3 regions of the Anaerobacillus sp. MEB173 genome follow, and region 2 is predicted to be linked to each of the others. Evidence: predicted binding sites of a transcription regulator. Region 2 holds the regulator's gene; each other region holds the start of a gene.
What was found. The regulator Rex, encoded in region 2, represses fermentation and respiration genes when NADH is low (regulators of the CRP and FNR family bind a similar motif). The targets are predictions, from matches to a motif close to TTGTGAAATATTTCACAA.
Positions count from the first base shown of each region.

Region 1: ACJ2A9_RS18035 (cytochrome c oxidase subunit 2A) is a predicted target of Rex. The motif match lies at 2,230-2,247, and genes of this name have one in related genera.
Region 3: qoxA (cytochrome aa3 quinol oxidase subunit II) is a predicted target of Rex. The motif match lies at 2,113-2,130, and genes of this name have one in related genera.

Region 1 covers NZ_JBJMAU010000012.1:12,062-15,346, reverse strand. The annotation lists gene ACJ2A9_RS18045 (b(o/a)3-type cytochrome-c oxidase subunit 1) at 1-1,506, opposite strand, end outside; gene ACJ2A9_RS18040 (cytochrome c oxidase subunit II) at 1,503-1,970, opposite strand; gene ACJ2A9_RS18035 (cytochrome c oxidase subunit 2A) at 1,996-2,154, opposite strand; gene ACJ2A9_RS18030 (metal-sensitive transcriptional regulator) at 2,683-2,946, shown strand; gene ACJ2A9_RS18025 (spore germination protein) at 3,064-3,285, shown strand, end outside.
Region 2 covers NZ_JBJMAU010000027.1:8,365-11,649, reverse strand. The annotation lists gene ACJ2A9_RS22460 (MDR family MFS transporter) at 1-362, opposite strand, end outside; gene tatC (twin-arginine translocase subunit TatC) at 487-1,254, opposite strand; gene ACJ2A9_RS22450 (twin-arginine translocase TatA/TatE family subunit) at 1,280-1,456, opposite strand; gene ACJ2A9_RS22445 (redox-sensing transcriptional repressor Rex) at 1,502-2,137, opposite strand; gene moaC (cyclic pyranopterin monophosphate synthase MoaC) at 2,174-2,668, opposite strand; gene ACJ2A9_RS22435 (ABC-F family ATP-binding cassette domain-containing protein) at 2,908-3,285, shown strand, end outside.
Region 3 covers NZ_JBJMAU010000030.1:1,571-4,855, reverse strand. The annotation lists gene qoxB (cytochrome aa3 quinol oxidase subunit I) at 1-1,045, opposite strand, end outside; gene qoxA (cytochrome aa3 quinol oxidase subunit II) at 1,103-1,993, opposite strand; gene ACJ2A9_RS22840 (CDGSH iron-sulfur domain-containing protein) at 2,474-2,674, opposite strand; gene ACJ2A9_RS22835 (LLM class flavin-dependent oxidoreductase) at 2,918-3,285, shown strand, end outside.

The sequences.
Region 1 (3,285 bases), on a different contig from region 2:
TAAGAATGTCATATAGATAAAGTTATAGAACATAAGAGCTGCTGCAGCAAATAGGATGACACCGCCAATCGCCATTGTTACTTGGTTAATGAAAATTCCTTGGAACCAGTCAAGTGCTGTTGGGTGATCTTGATAAGTCGTATATGCTGTACGACGAGGTGCCCCAAAGAAACCAAGTAAATGCTGTGATCCAGACATAATAAACATACCAATCATCCAAAGCCAAGTTTGCAGCATACCAAGTTTATTAAGATATGGTGTGAACTTTCTTCCAGTCAGATTTGGAATCAACCAATATGAAATTCCAAAGAATGTAAGGAGAACGGTTGAGCCAACAGTTAAATGGAAGTGACCAACAATCCATAATGTATTATGAACAACAGCGTTCATTTGAAAACTTGCGTTAATAAGTCCGCCAATACCAGCTGGGATAAAGATTAACATCGCCATAAATGGTGTGAAGAAACGAACATCACCCCAAGGCAGCTTTTTCATCCAGCCAAATAACCCAGTTCCGCCTTTAGCACGTCCTGCAGATTCTAACGTTGCGAAGATCGAGAATGCCGTTAGTAATGATGGAATAGCAACCATAAATGTTAATGTAGTTTGTAAGAATTTCCAAAATGGTGAAATCCCTGATTCCATTAATTGATGGTGAAATCCAACTGGAATCGAGAATAAAAGTAATAGAATAAATGCCAGACGAGCTAATGAATCACTAAATAATTTTCCGCCGATTATTTTAGGAATACAAACATACCAAGCAATGTATGCTGGCATTAACCAGAAATACACTAGCGGATGTCCAAAATACCAGAATAATGTACGACTCAAAAGAACATTAATACTATCGGTCATTCCGAGTGACCATGGTAGCATTTGTAATAATACTGTCGCTGCAACACCAATACTACAAATAATCCACATAAGAATTGTAGCAACAGTCATGTGTCCGAATAATGGTGTGAGTTTTCCTTTGTTAGCCTTTTTCCAAGCAAAGTAATGGATTAATAGTGCTGTACCCAATACCCAAGTACCAACTACAAATAATGCTAAAGCCACATAATAAAGTGGATGTGCTTGTAAAGGTGCATAAAATGTATAAAGTACGGATGCTTCGTTCATTAGAATCATAATCGTAGCAAGTATTGTACCAATCGTTAGAATCCAATATCCAACCCAACCAACTTTTCGTGTTGAATCTTTAAAAGCGCCGTGAGTTCTGCTCATTCCGGAGAATAGGAAACCAAAAATAAAATATGTTGTAAATACAAGTGCAAGTAATACTCCGTGAGCAGTTAAGATTTGATAATACCCAAGCCATGAAGGTAATTCGATTAGGCCACCTCTTACTAGACCTTGTAAAACCCCGCCTAAAGCACCGATAATAAAGGCGATAAAGGCTACATAGATATGAGCCATACTTAATTTTGCATCTTTAGGTGCAACCTTTGTTCCGAGATCATTACTTTGAAATTGATCAACTTTTAATGCTGTGTTTCTCATTCTACCACCTCAATTGTCATTTGCATGTATTGGTGACCTGTACCGCAATATTCATTACATAATACGAGATAAGAACCAGGTTCTGTAAATGTATGTTCTGCCATATTCACGTGTCCAGGCGTTATCATCATGTTCACATTAGTATGTGGAATTGTAAAACTATGAACAACGTCTTTACTTGTTACTTCAAAAATAACTTTCGATCCTACAGGGACTTCGATTTTATTGGGTTGGTACCCAAAAGCCATTGCAACAAGTGTTGCTTTGTACGTGTTATCATCAATTTGTGTTAAGCCAGGCTCACCGAATGGTGAAGCTTCTAAATTCTGTGGGTCAACTTGAGCCATGTGACTTGGTGGCTGGTTTCCATATGCAAAAGCACTAACTCCAATAGTAATTAAAAATACAAATAAAGATCCGATTCCAAATGTTAGCCAAATTTTTTCATAGCGATGTAAATGCATGTAATAGTTCCCCCTCTCTTAGTTACTAAATTCTCGATAGAAATAAAGCCCATACAGCCAGCCAAGATACAACGATTGCAACACCTAAGCCCATTACAAAAACAAAGGTTCCTTTTAGTGAAGCATCATCATGTGCATCGTGTGCAGGAATGTTATCATTCTGTGATTTCAAGTTATTGCTCATATTTTTATAAACCTCCCCCAAAAAAAGATTGCAATATTTACATATTGTTAATATACTAAACATATAAACTATTAGGTGTGACATTAATCACATCGTTTCAATTTTTACACATTTACATTTAAATCACTCTCCATTAACATTTTCTATTTCTTTGTCATAATTCTTACTAAGATTATAAACGATAATTAAAATTATTATTGTGAATACTTGGTGAATTTTTGATGAAGAAAAAAATAAACACCTTTATATATTCCTCAAAAACCTATCATGTCAACGAATTCCTCATGGGAAAAACATCTCTCGGCAAATGTAAAAAATCAATTTCCTATTCTTTTATATAAAAAAATATTAAAAAATTTCTCTGTTTATGAGAGAAAGATATGGCAATTTTAAAACAAATGACTCCGTTTATACGCAGTAGTAATTAATTGTTTCTAAGAATAATTTATTTAATTAAAAACCGCGCTAAGATGATATCTAACATTGTTTGAGGTATAATAATTTTAAAATTATATGGAGGAATTTGTGATGACTCTGTACGACGATAAAGTCAAAAATAGATTAAAGCGAGTGGAAGGTCAGGTTCGGGGAATTTTAAAAATGATGGATGATGAGAAGAGTTGCCAGGATATTGTTACACAAATGGCAGCAGTAAGAAATGCATTAGATCGTGCAATTGGTGTAGTTGTGAGTTCAAATTTGGAGCATTGCATTCGTGAACAAATTGAAAAAGGCGAAGATACAGAAGAAACGATTAAAGAAGCCGTAAATTTATTAGTGAAAAGCAGATAATTATTCATTCAACCGATTGCATTCCAGCAGTCGGTTTTTATATTGGAAGAAATTAGTATATATTTGCTTCCTGTTTACATACTAAAAGTAAATCTAGGTATGGAACGGGGAATGTTCATGTTTTTTCAACAACTCAGGGGACAGGTTAAGCCTCAGAAAATAACCCCATATGATTACGCTGATTTTTTAAAGAAAAAGATAGGTATTAACGATCTACAAGAATTTCCTTATCAGTCTAAAGAACTCCATAAATATATGGGTAAAATTTTTAGTGATAGTTCTGACTTAATTACAAGGGTTTTATCACTTCCTTCAGGACAAGAAGTTTCAATTTATTAC
Region 2 (3,285 bases):
AAGGCCATCGTAATTGGCAGCATAATCCCGCCAGCAATCCCTTGCAGTCCTCGAAAGAAAATAAGTGAAGACAAGTTCCAGGAAAAAGAACCTAAGATAGAGGCAATTGTAAAAAGAACTAAACCGAAAATATAGAGGTTTTTATTTCCCCATTTATCACCTAAGTATCCCGTTAATGGCATCGTCACACCCATCGTAACCATAAAAATCGTAATTACCCAACCTGTGGCAACAGCGTCTGACTCAAACACTTTCATTAACTGTGGAACAGCTGGATTTAACATACTGTTATTTAGGACAAGAGTGAATGAACCAACTAATACGGTTAGTAGAACAAGCCATTTTTCTGGTAGTTTATTCATGCTGTTTCGCCATCCAATCATTTCGTAATTCGAAATATATCATCATTGCTATTTTAGCATTGTATTGTCCTTTCAGCACTAGAATACATTTGCAGTTATCCAAATGAAAAAAAACCACGTTATACTAGACGTGGTTTGAATCTTTCTTCTGTTGTTCCTCATATTCCTTTTCTGCTTTAAGCACCTTTCGATACGTAACATAAGATATCCAGATACTAATTTCATATAAAAGAAGTAACGGGCCTGTGACCATAAGGTGAGAGATTAGTTCTGGCGGTGTGATAAACCCCGCAATGACTAATAAAATAAAATAGGCAATTTTACGAGATTGCACTAAAAACTGTGGAGTCAAAATTCCTAATCTAGTTAAGAACATAACAACCACGGGCAACTGAAACAAAAGACCAAATGGTAATGTTAATTGAAACAGAAAAGAAAAGTATTCGTTAATTCCGTATTGTTCAGTAATATTTAATTGAACTGCTAACCTCCCCATGAAACCAACTACAAATGGGAAGAGAATGAAATATGAGAACGACAGTCCTGCTATAAATAAAAAGAACGAAATTGGAATATAAGAAAGTGTCGCTCTCCGTTCAACATCACGAAGGCCCGGACTAACAAAGGCCCATAGCTGATATAATGCTACTGGTGATGATAATAACAATGCTGTCAAGAAAGCAAAGTTCATATATACCTTTAAAGGATCAGTTAAACTAAAGGCGTTCATTGGAAGGCCTTCTGCCGTTGGTGCACTTTGCAAAAATGATATGAGTGGTGTCGCAAGGAAGAATCCACCGATAAGAGAGAGAATAAAAAATACGACAACAATAATAAGACGTTTTCTTATTTCCTCTATATGCTCATAAAGCGACATCCCGTTTTGTTCCATATGAAAACCCTTCCTATCTCAACAATTACTTTTCTGATTTCTTTTTATCATCATCGTCATCTGCTAATCCCTTTGTTGCATTTTTAAACTCACGAAGTGTATTTCCAGCTGCTTTTCCTAATTCCGGAAGCTTTTTAGGGCCAAAGATAATTAGTGCAACAATAGCGATTAAAGCGATACTACCTGCGCCAAGTGTTCCCACGACATTCACCTCCTATAAAAACGATTCTTTTTGTTATTCAACAAACTAGACTGGATAATGTTTTAAAAAATAGATTAACGATTGTAGCTCAACAGATAAATCAATATGGTGAACCCGAATATGTTCAGGAACAGTTAATCTTGCTGGTGTAAAATTTAGAATACCTTTTATTCCTGAATCGACAATACGATCGGCTATTTTTTGTGCCGCTATTGCTGGTACAGTTAATATTGCCACAGTTACTTCAGGGTCAAGGATTTTCTCGAAATCATCAAGATGGTAAATCGGTACAGTCCCCATGTTTGTACCAACTTTTTCAGGAGCAACATCAAAAGCCATTTCTATTTTTGTATTATTATTTTTTTGAAAGTTATAGTGTAAAAAAGCTGTACCTAGATTCCCTACTCCAATCAGTGTTACTTTTGTTAATTCATCTTGATCTAACGTTTTTCGAAAAAAAGATAATAGATAGTTAACATTATATCCATACCCTTTTTTCCCTAACGCACCGATGTAGGAAAAGTCACGTCTTATTGTTGCTGAATCAACTTTAACTGCTTCACTGAGTTCTGAGGAAGAAACACGATATTTCCCAGAGCTTTGCAAATTCTCCAAGAACCGATAGTATAACGGTAACCTCTTTGCGGTTGCTTGTGGTATCTTTGTTTGATCAAATTCCATAGCATTCCTCCAACTTCTATCCGTCAGACTGAATTATTACATATCTACTTGCTCTCTACGATAATCCCCACTTTTTCCACCTGTTTTTTCTTTCAAGTAGGTTGGTCCAATCACCATTCCTTTATCAATGGCTTTGCACATATCATAGACGGTTAAGGCTGTAGCAGAAGCTGCCGTTAATGCTTCCATCTCTACACCTGTACTCCCTTTTGTTTTCACTTGAACATCAATATTTAGTATGTGCTTATCGCCTTCTTCTTCCCATGAAAAGATAACATTAACACCCGTTAAGGCAAGCGGATGGCACATTGGTATCCAATCAGCTGTCTTCTTAGCTGCCATAATACCAGCAACTTGGGCCACACCAAGTACATCACCTTTCCCAATTGAACCCTCTTCTATTTTTGTGTAGATTTCTTTGCTCACTACTACACTTGTATGGGCAAAGGCAGTTCGAACAGTCGTTTTCTTATCAGAGATATCAACCATCTTGGCACGACCTTGTTCATTAAAATGTGTAAATGATGACATGTTAATATTCTCCCTTCTTCTATCTATTGTACAACATTTCTACAAATCTGTAAGCGTTCTGATTACTAGTTCAAAAAAAAAGTTGACACAAATTGGGCCGAGCATGAATTTTTACGAGTGTTGCCTGTCTCTCGACCAATACTGTACACTAAAATAATAAAGACATCATTAGTCTAACACGATCTCACTATTTTTAGTGTAAGAAATCGCACAACCTTTATGTAGGGATGGATGAAAAAATGATTATAATGCAATGTGTTCAATTATCAAAATCGTTTGGTGCTGAGCCAATTTTATCGAATATAAAGTTAGAAGTTCAATCGAGGGACCGAATTGCTCTGATTGGGAGAAACGGTGCCGGCAAATCAACATTATTAAAAATTATTACAGGACAGATGTCGTTTGATTCTGGTGAGTTAATTATTCCAAAGGATGTTAAGTTAGGATATTTAGCACAAGACACTGGGCTTGAGTCCAACCTCTCGATTTGGGAAGAAATGCTTGCTGTCTTTCAACCTCTGCAGAAAATGGAACAAGAGCTTCGTCAATTAGAGGGGAAAATGTCCGATAATAATGTTTTGAATAACCCCGCTTTGTATGAAAAAGTCTTAAAAGAC
Region 3 (3,285 bases), on a different contig from region 2:
TCGTTGTAATAGAGAAAATACTATTTGTTAGTGGTCCTTGACCCATTGTAAAGAAGTGGTGGACCCATACGAAAAAGGATAAAAGTGAGATAATAACCATCGACCAAACCATTGACTTATAGCCATAAAGGTTACGGCGTGCAAACGTTGAAATGATTTCACTATAAATACCAAATGCCGGTAAGATTAAAATGTAAACTTCAGGATGTCCCCAAACCCAGAACAAGTTGGCCCAAAGCATATCCATTCCGCCATTATCCATTGTAAAGAAGTTTGTACCAAATAGACGGTCCATTGTTCCCATTGCAAGGGCTACTGTTAACACAGGGAAAGCGAAAACGATAATTACGTTAGCGATTAGCGCTGACCAAGTAAACATTGGCATTTTCATTAATGTAATACCAGGAGCTCTCATTTTAAGGATTGTTGTAATAAAGTTAATACCTGTCATTAATGTACCAATCCCGGCAATTTGAATCGCAATCATATAATAGTTCGTTCCGACATGAGTGCTAAATTCGTTACCTGCCAACGGGAAGTAGGACGTCCAGCCTGCATCAGGTGAACCCCCAATGACAAACGAAATATTAAAGAGCATTGCCCCCATAAAGAATAACCAGAAGCTTAAGGCATTCAAACGTGGGAACGCAACATCACGCGCTCCAATTTGCAGTGGTACAACAAAGTTCATAAAGAACATAATAAATGGCATTGCCATAAATAAGATCATAACGATCCCGTGTGTTGTGAAAATTTCATTATAGTGTTGGGCATCAAGGATTGTATTATCAGGTACAGCAAGCTGAGCCCGCATCATAATTGCATCGACACCACCACGGAAAAGCATGAGTAGGGCAGCGATCAAATACATAATCCCGATTCGTTTATGGTCAACAGTTGTTAACCATTCACGCCATAAGTAGCCCCATTTTTTAAAATATGTTAAACCAGCGATAATAGCAATAGTCGTTAAAGCAATCGCAACCATTGATGCGTAAATTGCTGGACTTGGGTGGGGAATGGCAAATCGACTAAAATAATCCATCATTGTATGACTCCTTTCTAGTCAGGTAAACAATTAATCTAAAAAACTAACAACTTATTAATGTGCGCTATGATCTGCTTCAATCATTTTATCGTGATCATGATCTGAATCAGTGGTTCCGTGGTTATGCTCCGGAGGCGGTGAGAAATCTAAGTGAGTTCCAGTAAACGTCATACGGCCAAGATGACCTGGCTCTAGTAATTCCTTGAATTTTTCTTCTGTTAAAGGTTCAGCCCGTTTTTTTACTTCTTCAACCCATTCATCAAAATCTGATTGTGGCATTGCTGTTACATCAAAGATATTTTCAGCAAAGCCTTTTCCACTAAAGTTCGCATTTCGACCCATATATTCACCAGGAACATCAGCGGCTAAGTGTAATGTCGTTATCATGTCGGCCATCGCATATTTTTGACCGCCGAGCTGCGGAATCCAGAAACTTGTAATCGGACCGTGGGAATAAAGCTTAAATTCAAGTGCTCGATCTGTTGGAATATATAAATAGTTGACTGTTTCAATTCCTTCTTCTGGATAACTAAAGTGCCATTTCCAGTTTGAAGATGAAGCGTAGACTACTAAAGGCGGCTTATCTTCATATCCTTGGGGTGTTGCTTCAACGATATAGTTACTTTTAACAGAAACAATGGAAAGGAAAATGATAATAATCACCGGAATCCCAACACAAACTGCTTCAACAATTGGATTCCCTTCAATGTGAGGTGGTTCATAATCGTCACTTTGCTTGGAAGCACGATATTTGAATAACATAAACACTAAAATCGCACAAACGGCAACAACAATAAATGCCATTACCCACATTGACAACATAATGTCACCAGCTAGCCTTTCAGCTTGTGGCCCTTTAGGATCTAAAACCAATAATGGTTCACATCCTGTAAGCACTGTGCCAATAGTGATAATTAGCATTAAAAAAAACCATTTGAATTTCATGGATGACGTACCCCTTTCATTTTTATAAAAAACGGAATTGTTAAATGAGTGATAAGCTGTGATTTAAATCACAATGTATAAATTAAACTTAATACCATTTGATTAAAAACACAATTTAAATGTGAACAATGTCACAAATTGTTCAGAAATGCACCAATGAATGGAAATGTAGTAATTGAAAGTAAAAAGACGTGCAAAAAGGCGAGGGAGAGGCATTTGAACCTATTGTTAAGATACTTTGTTTTAGGAATGAGGGAGAATTATGGATTTTATCGTTCCGTTAATGGCTACTCTTATTTTAGGGGCTTACAAAAAAATTTTCTGAACATATCTATTACAAATTATATAGACTAGCAGGCTTTCTGTTTGGATTAGTGATGCTTGCTCTTATCCTTTTGCTTTGGTTCGTTGCGAAAATTTTATAAAAAAATAGCCCTCACTAATTAAAATGAGGACTTATTTTTTCGCTTTTTATCGTGTTTATTTCGTAGATTCTGCTCTAACAATACTATCAAATTTGCCTTTATGGGCCCCGTCACAGAAAGGTTTTTTCTTAGAAAGACCGCATCTGCATAAAGAAAAAGTTTCTTTCGTTTCGATTTTATTTCCTTCACCATCGATTAATTCTACATCTCCGGTTACCCTTAAAGAACCATTATCATTTACTTTGATTGTTACCATTTTATTTCCTCCCTTTTTATAAAATTTTATCCAAGTTAAAAAGGGAATAGTCCAAATTAATAAAAATTCCTTGTATCCATTTTGTGTTTTTACCAAATAATAGGCATTTTAATTGTATTCTTAATTTCACTTAGTATACGATTTAAGTACCTTTCTAGAAAAGGGAAACGATTTTGAGAATGGATGGGAAAAATATAATAAGTATAAAATAAAAAATAAAAAATGAAGGGGAGGAATGTTTGTATGGAGATTGGAATAAGCACGTTTGTTGAGACAACACCAGATCCGGTAACCGGTAAGGTCATTAGTCATGCCCAGCGTATACAGGAGGTCGTAGAGGAAATTGTACTGGCTGATCAAGTAGGATTGGATGTCTTTGGTGTTGGTGAGCATCATCGTGAGGATTTTGCCGCTTCATCTCCAGCGGTTGTGCTTGCTGCTGCAGCATCGCAAACAAAACGGATACGATTAACAAGTGCTGTTACAGTGCTTTCTTCAGCAGATCCAGTCCGTGTGTTTCAGGATTTTGCTACTCTTGACGCCATTTCGAATGGCCGTGCTGAGATCATGGCTGGACGTGGTTCATTTATAGAATCTTTTCCGTTATTTGG